One region of the Rhizobium sp. Leaf341 genome, then DNA from elsewhere that is predicted to be linked to it. Evidence: predicted binding sites of a transcription regulator. Region 1 holds the regulator's gene; the other holds the start of a gene.

Region 1 (4,210 bases):
TGAAGCCGAACGTCTTGCCGAGGGCCTCCAGCGTCTGATTGTAATAAGGAGAGGACGATTTCGCCCACGGCGCGATGGCGCCGTTTTTCAGCGTGCGGTCATGCTCCGGCACGATCAGGGCTTCGTCGATCTTCTGCTGGCTGCCAAGGCCGTCGCAGGTGGGGCAGGCGCCGAACGGATTGTTGAAGGAGAACAGGCGCGGCTCGATCTCCGAGATCGTGAAACCCGACACAGGGCAGGCAAACTTCTCGGAAAAGAGCACCCGTTCGTGCGTCTCGTTCAGCGACTTGTTGGCCGAGCCGCCGGCCGACGTCTCCTTCTCGGGCAGGGGCTTGTCGGCGAACTCGGCGATGGCCAATCCATCCGCCAGCCGCAGCGACGTCTCGAGACTGTCGGCGAGCCGTGCGGCAATGTCGCCGCGAACGACCAGGCGATCGACGACCACGTCGATATCGTGCTTGTACTTCTTGTCCAGCGCCGGCACGTCCGCAATTTCGTAGAACTGGCCGTCGACCTTCACACGCTGGAAGCCCTTCTTCATCAGCTCGGCGAGCTCTTTCTTGTACTCCCCCTTCCGGCCCCGGATCATCGGCGCGAGGATGTAGAGGCGGGCACCTTCCTCCATTGCCAGGATCCGGTCGACCATCTGGCTGACCGTCTGGCTTTCGATCGGCAGGCCGGTCGCCGGTGAATAGGGAACGCCGACGCGCGCGAAGAGCAGCCGCATGTAGTCGTAGATTTCCGTCACCGTCCCCACGGTGGAACGCGGATTCTTGGACGTCGTCTTCTGCTCGATCGAGATCGCCGGCGAGAGGCCCTCGATCAGATCCACATCCGGCTTCTGCATCATTTCAAGGAACTGGCGCGCGTAGGCCGAGAGGCTCTCGACATAGCGGCGCTGCCCCTCCGCATAGATGGTATCGAATGCGAGCGACGATTTTCCCGACCCCGAAAGGCCGGTCATCACGATCAGCTTGTTGCGCGGGAGGTCTAGATCAACCCCCTTGAGATTGTGCTCCCGCGCACCGCGGATCGAAATGGTCTTGAATTCGCTCATGGTAGGATGCTCTGTGTGGGGACGAAGCCATTACTTAAGATCGATACTTCATATGTCGAGCCGGCGTCGCGCGAAACCGAAATTCCACGCTGAAGCAATCCGCCGGACGGATGGCGGCCGGAAGGGAACGCGCGGTCCGTCTTGCGAACCCGCACGACCCGTCTGGCGCGTCGCTCGATTGACAGGATCATAGCGAACACCTAGAACAAATAAAGAACAAATTTGCAAACTGTGGATTGCCGCCGGCCGGGGGCGAAAAGCCACGTCGAAAAGCGTAGGCTTCCGGCACACTGCGGATGGTCGAGCCGCGTTCAGGAGACAGGACAAAGAGATGGCTGGTAGCGTAAACAAGGTGATCCTCATCGGAAATGTCGGTGCGGACCCGGAAATCCGGCGGACGCAGGACGGCAAGCCGATTGCCAACCTGCGCATCGCCACCTCCGAAAGCTGGCGGGACAGGAATTCCGGCGAGCGGCGCGAGAAGACCGAATGGCACACGGTTGTCGTCTTCAACGAGGGTCTCTGCAAAGTCGTCGAACAGTATGTGAAGAAGGGCGCGAAGCTTTACCTCGAAGGCGCGTTGCAGACACGCAAGTGGCAGGACAAGGACGGCAACGACCGTTATTCCACCGAAGTGGTGCTCCAGGGCTTCAATTCGACGCTGACCATGCTGGACGGACGTGACGGCGGCGGCGGCGGTGGAGGCGGCGGAAGCCGCGGTGGCGCCGATTACGGCGGCAGCAGCGGCCCGAACTATGGCGACGACTACGACCGTCCGGCGTCGTCTTCCAGCGGCCGGTCCGGCGGGGGTGCCGGCGGATCTAGCGGTGGTTTCTCGCGGGATCTGGACGACGATATTCCGTTCTGATTCCGTTTCCGATTATCACGATCGAACAGTTTTCGCCGTTGCGAATGTCTTCGCGACGGCGTTTCTGTATGATGCTTGGCCTCTGCGCGATCGAGAGATCGTATCGTGCCAGAAGCGCCTCCAAACCAAGAAAAAAGCTGATGGAAATAGCGGGAAGCGAGCCGACGACAGTTGAGTTAGGCGGAATGGGACTTGCAGAACACATGAGGAACATATAACACTGTTCTTGCTTTGTTTCGTGACTCTGGAGTCGATTGATCATGCTGACCCGCAAGCAACAAGAATTGCTGATTTTCATTCATGAGCGCATGAAGGAATCGGGTGTCCCGCCGTCGTTCGACGAGATGAAGGATGCCCTCGAGCTGGCATCCAAGTCCGGCATCCATCGTCTCATCACGGCGCTCGAGGAGCGGGGTTTCATCCGGCGTCTGCCGAACAGGGCGCGCGCGCTGGAGGTGATCAAATTGCCGGACGCCTATCTCGCGTCCACTCCGCCGAAGCGCGGCTTTACGCCCAGCGTCATCCAGGGAAGCCGTCCGGCTCCCGCTTCGGAGACACCGCTGACGCCGCCGTTGGCGGTGGGAAACGACAACAGCGTATCGGTTCCTGTCATGGGCCGCATCGCGGCGGGGGTTCCGATCTCCGCCATTCAGAACAACACGCATGACATTGCCGTACCCGCCTTCATGCTGGGCAGCGGCGAACATTACGCCCTGGAGGTCCGCGGGGACTCCATGGTGGATGCCGGTATTCTCGATGGCGACACCGTGATCATTCGGAACGCCAACAGCGCGAGCCCCGGTGAGATCGTCGTTGCGCTGGTCGATGACGAAGAGGCGACCTTGAAGCGCTTCCGACGCAAAGGAGCGTCCGTGGCCCTGGAAGCAGCAAATCCCGCCTATGAGACCCGCATTTTCGGACCGGACCGTGTCAAGGTTCAAGGAAAGCTTGTCGGCTTGATTCGCCGCTATCAGTAAAATCCACGCACACCTGACCGCACCACGTCGGACAGAAATCGGCGACCGGTATCGCTGACCGAGCAAGATGGCCGCTGGTGCGATGGGTTCGCTCCCGGTCGTCGTGTCGCGAAAGCGCGCGCGTGATGTTGTGCGTGCGGTTTCGTCTCGCGTCCTTGGTCGTATGAACGTTCCACGGGATCAGGCTAGCAGTTGCGTTTCGGTACGTGGTGGCCAAAGCCTGTCGCCGAGCGACAGTGCCGTTCTCCTATCGATTGAGTCGTGTGACGGGACTGTGGAACCGGTTGCAGGCGGCCGCGTTAACCGTCCGAATGCTGCGGAGACCGAGATGCCGGGAACAACGGAAAGTTTTGAAGTCCTGGTCTTCGATGTGAACGAGGGCGAGGTCTCTCAGTCACGCGAACCGATCATGGCCGAAAGTGCCGACGCTGCACGGCAGTTGGCGGGTCGGCTGGCGGAAACGCACGCCGGGACGATTGCCCTCTCCAGGCGCGGACGCGTGGCGATCGGAGAGTGCGAGCCATCCGTCGTTCTGGAACAGCACGGTCGGATCGGTGATTTCGACTGAGAAGGCCGACCTCGCGGCCCCACTTTTTCCGCGCTTTTGCGCAAAGGATCATGTCTATGAGAATGATTTTCGTCGGGATGCTTGCATCCGTCCTCAGTATCCTCGTGATCAAATATGCCAACAACGACCTTGGCAACAGTGTCCCGATGACCACCGTCGGAGCAGCCAGCTCCCTCTAACAGAGACGCCAGGCTGCTCCGGAGTGCCGGAAAGGCCGCGCAAGCATGGCGCGGCGCGACCAGACCTCGGTCACTCGTGGATCGTGTAGGATCCCATCTCGCAGAGGTTCTGTTTGTCTTCCGTCGTTGCGAGGTTCGATCCCTCTTCGAACTCGAACCGCATGTCATAATCGCAAACATCGCGACCATCTGCGATCGTCAGTTCGATGGTCTCGCCCGGATTGAGAACCTGCTCGCCGAATACGTCACCTTCCCATTCGCTGACGCCGACGGGCGACGTGTAGAACCGCGTGAGGACGGATTGCGTGCCGTTTTTGAGCGAGAAGACGAGATCTTCCGCTTGTGCCGTTCCGGACATCAAAATCGTGCCCAAAACAAGCGCGCCTGTCAGCCGTGCCAGTGTCAACATTGTGTTTATCCCCCCAAGGAATCTCTGTGGCGTCCGTTCGTGGACGCTAAATGAAGAATAGCGATGGCTTAAGCGGGTTCAACGGGAATCTGACGCCTGCCACCGATTTAACGGCGTGTAACCTACGCGGAGTGATCCCTAGGGATTTCAAG
Region 2 (4,210 bases), on a different contig from region 1:
AACGATGAAATGATCCGGCTCGAACCAGGCAAAAAATCGCCTGCGGCCGATCGCAATGCTGCCGGTTTCCAGGGAGACGGGATGGACGATGACGTCCATGATATCCGTCGTCGATGTGCCGGCACCGATCTCCTTGAAGCGGACGAAAGCCTTCATCTTGTGGCTATCGCGCCGAACGGACTTTTCCATCGCCTGCAAACGCACGACATCGGCGTCGGAAACGATGTCCAGCAGATTGCGCTCTGACTGCAGACGCCAGAGCGTGCGATAGAGAAGACCAAAGCGGCCGGGATCAGAATGGCAGATCACCGTTTCGGCAAGCGTCATGAAGGCGCGGGGAACGGTGATCTGCACCGGTGATGCCGATCGGGCGCCCTCCCGTTCTTCGTCAAGGTTCGCGGGCACCGGCGTGACCTCGGCAAACAGGTCTGCGGCGACACCCTGCCTTTCGCGCCAGTCCACGGCGGTCGGCAACGTTCCCGCCATCAGGAGACGGCGTGCAGCATCCCGCCATTCACCAAAGTCGCCTTTGCCATCGAGCATGACGGCTTGCCTCTCGATGAGCGGCGGCATCAGAGCAGGACCAGTTGTTCCGGTTTGGGCTCGAACATCGTGCGCAGATCTGGACGATCGATGAGCCGGGATGGCGTCCAGCCTTCTGCAACGATAAAGGCTTGGACCTTCTTCAGCGACACCTTGAGGCGTGCAAGATCTTCCAATCGCAAGGTGCGATGCCGGCGTGCGGACAGGATGGCGCGAACGATCTTGGTACCGAAGCCGGGAACGCGGAGCAGCATCTCGCGATCCGCCTTGTTGATGTCGACGGGAAAACGCTGCCGGTTGGCCAGAGCCCAGGCAAGCTTTGGATCGAGATCGAGATCCAGCATGCCGTCGGGCTGGTCGCGCGTGATCTCTTCGATGCCGAAGCCGTAGAAGCGGTAGAGCCAGTCGGCCTGGTAGAGCCGGTGCTCGCGCATCAGAGGTGGCTTGACAAGGGGCAGGTTGCGCGAGGCATCGGGGATCGGGCTGAAGGCGGAGTAGTAGACGCGACGCAGTCCATAGCTGCCGTAAAGCCGGGCGCTGGTCCCCAGGATGACGCTGTCGTTCGCCTGGTCGGCCCCGACAATCATCTGCGTGCTCTGGCCGGCGGGAGCGAAGCGCCGGGTCCGCTTGGTCTGCAGCGTGGGATCACGCATCTCCTCGATCTTCAGGCGAAGATCGCCCATCGATTTGCGGATGCCGTCCGGTCGTTTCTCCGGCGCATAGCGCGTGAGGCCCGCATCGGTCGGCAGTTCGATGTTGATCGACAGACGGTCGGCATAGAGCCCGGCCTCCTCGATCAGCGCGGGCGACGCTTCCGGGATCGACTTCAGATGAATGTATCCGCGGAAGTTATGAGTCACGCGGAGCTCGCGAGCGATGCGCACCATTTCCTCCATCGTATGATCCGACGAGCGGATGATGCCGGACGAGAGAAACAGGCCTTCGATGTAATTTCGCCGATAGAATTCGAGCGTCAGCCAGATCACTTCCTCAACCGAAAAACGCGCCCGCTCGACATTGCTGGACGAACGGTTGATGCAGTAGGCGCAGTCGTAGATGCAAAAATTCGTCATCAGGATCTTGAGCAGCGAAATGCATCGCCCATCTGGCGCATAGGCGTGACAGATGCCGGATCCCTCGGTGGAGCCGAGGCCGCCGCTTGCCGACGAATTGCGTTTCGTCGTGCCGCTGGAGGCGCAGGATGCATCGTATTTGGCGGCATCCGAGAGGATGGCCAAACGCTCTTTCAGCGATTTTTTCATAGTGTTCTACATATGTTCTTTTGGTGCAAACGTCAATGTTACGTGCGTTGACGCTTTCATTTTCGGAACGATCGGCGGCGCGCTTCGTTAACAGGTCGAACCCGTCGTGACATTCGCATGCGGGGTCACCGGCCAACGCGCCGTGACCGGACGCAACGTGACAAACAACAAGGAGCAGGCTCATGCCTTCCATCAAGGACTCTAAAATTCTCATTCTCGCCACCGATGGTTATGAACGGTCGGAACTGCGTGTTCCCTATGACGGCTTGAAAAAGCAGGGTGCAACCGTGAAGATCGCCTCGATTGGCAAGACCAGCATCAAGAGCTGGGACGAAAAGGATTGGGGCGACAGCATGGATGTCGATCTCGAAGCCAAGGATGTGAACATCGCAGATTTCGACGCATTGGTTCTGCCGGGCGGCCAGATCAACCCGGACAAGCTGCGCGTCGAAGACGAAGCCTTGCGGATCGTGCGTGAGTTCGTCTCCTCCGGTAAGGTCGTCGCTGCCATCTGTCATGCGCCGTGGCTTCTGGTCGAGGCCGGGGCCGTCAAGGGCCGCAAGGTTACCTCGTACGCGTCGATCAAGACCGATGTGGTCAACGCCGGTGGCTTGTGGTCAGACGAGGCCGTGGTGACCGACAAGGGCATTATCACCTCCCGGAATCCCGGCGATCTCGATGCCTTCGTGGCAAAGATCGTCGAGGAAGTCGAAGAAGGTCTTCATGACCGCAAGGCAGCCTAAAGTCTGTCCCTGAACGATCTGACCGGCTCCATTTCAGAATGGGGCCGGTTTTTTTATGCCTGGTTGTCTGCTGACCCGGAGCGGGATGGCTCTGCGATTATCCTATGCCGAACTGAGGCCATCCGACGCTGAACGGAGGCGGTAGCGGGAGCATCTCCGGTGCACGACGCTTGCGAAGCCGAAACGAGACAGGCAAAAGGGTGCATGATGTCTTTGTCCGACCGCCACCCCCATCGCCTGCGCCGCTCCGTGCTCTGTGTTCCGGCCGACAATGATCGTGCGCTTGCAAAGGTGGCAAGCCTCTCGCCCGATGCGGTTATCTACGATCTGGAAGATGCCGTGCTTCCGGAGCACAAGTTGGAGGCCCGCCAAGCGCTGGTGCGCCATCTTGGGCAGTCAACGCAGACCATGCCGGGCGTCGAACAGATCGTCCGGATCAACAGTCTGGCCTCGGGTTTCGGCGAAGCGGATCTTCAAGCTCTTTCCGTCTGCCGGTTTGATGCGGTTCTTGTGCCCAAGGTGGAGGGGCCACGGGATATTCTCGACATTGCCGAAAGCTGGGACGAGGGTGATGCGCCCGATGATCTGCGGCTTTGGGCAATGATCGAGACGCCAAGGGGCGTTCTCAATGTGGCGGCGATCGCGGAAACAGGGCGCACGCGCGGCGGGCGGCTCGATTGCTTGATCCCCGGCCTCAACGATCTGCGCAAGGAGACGGGCGTCGCGGCTCTTTCCGGACGCATCTATCTCGTACCCTGGCTCATGCAGATCCTTCTCGCGGCGCGGGGAAGCGGGCTCGATGCTCTCGACGCCGTCTTCAACGATATTGCCGATGCGGAAGGCTTTGCCCGGGAGTGTGCGGCAGGTCGTGATATGGGGTTTGACGGCAAGATGCTGATCCATCCGCAGCAGATCGCGCCGGCGAACACCGCTTTCGGACCTTCCGCTGCCGAAGAGGCGGAAGCCCGAGAGATCGTCATGGCCTTCGATCATCCGGACAATGCCGGCAGATCGGTCATCGTGCACAAGGGCAAAATGGTCGAACCACTGCATCTCGACCAAGCGCTTGCCTGCCTTGCCAAGGTCGAGGCCATCAAACGAAGAGGGAAACCCACATGAAACTCTACCGCTTTCTCACGGGTCCAGACGATGCGAGCTTCTGCCACAAGGTGACGGCCGCTCTCAACAAGGGCTGGGATCTGCACGGCTCACCGACGTACACCTTCAACGCAGACGCGCAGATCATGCAGTGTGGCCAGGCAGTGGTGAAAGATGTCGACGGCAAGGATTACGTGCCCGACATGAAGCTGTCCGAGCAATAGGCAGACGCACGATTTACATGGCATGCGGCGGGTTCATTACCCGCCGACATGCTCCACGCTTGCCTCGATCCGCTCCATATCGTCGTCAGACAAACCGAAATGATGGCCGATCTCATGGATGAGGACATGGGTGATGATATCGCCCAGCGTCTCGTCGTTTTCGGCCCAGTAGTCGAGGATCGGCCGGCGATACAGCGTGATCCGGTTCGGCATCGTACCGGTTTCCATGGTGAAACGCTCGCCGATACCGCGCCCCTCAAACAGCCCCAGCAGATCGAAGGGCGTTTCCAGCGCCATGTCTTCGAAGACATCGTCATCCGGAAAGTCTTCGATCTCGATG

Evidence for each region. Region 1 encodes LexA, which represses DNA repair genes until DNA is damaged. Its sites were predicted from a motif close to TGTTCNNNNTGTGTTCNG; they were not measured.
Region 2: ASG03_RS01175 (putative DNA modification/repair radical SAM protein) is a predicted target of LexA. The motif match lies at 1,808-1,825, and genes of this name have one in related genera.

What each region holds. Positions count from the first base shown of each region.
Region 1 covers NZ_LMPE01000015.1:10,777-14,986, reverse strand. Annotated here, with positions in the region: gene uvrA (excinuclease ABC subunit UvrA) at 1-1,057, opposite strand, end outside; gene ASG03_RS15015 (single-stranded DNA-binding protein) at 1,389-1,925, shown strand; gene lexA (transcriptional repressor LexA) at 2,186-2,902, shown strand; gene ASG03_RS15005 (hypothetical protein) at 3,231-3,470, shown strand; gene ASG03_RS15000 (hypothetical protein) at 3,720-4,007, opposite strand.
Region 2 covers NZ_LMPE01000002.1:259,117-263,326, reverse strand. Annotated here, with positions in the region: gene ASG03_RS01180 (UdgX family uracil-DNA binding protein) at 1-543, opposite strand, end outside; gene ASG03_RS01175 (putative DNA modification/repair radical SAM protein) at 573-1,805, opposite strand; gene ASG03_RS01170 (type 1 glutamine amidotransferase domain-containing protein) at 1,988-2,548, shown strand; gene ASG03_RS01165 (HpcH/HpaI aldolase/citrate lyase family protein) at 2,756-3,667, shown strand; gene ASG03_RS01160 (DUF1737 domain-containing protein) at 3,664-3,870, shown strand; gene ASG03_RS01155 (metallopeptidase family protein) at 3,907-4,210, opposite strand, start outside.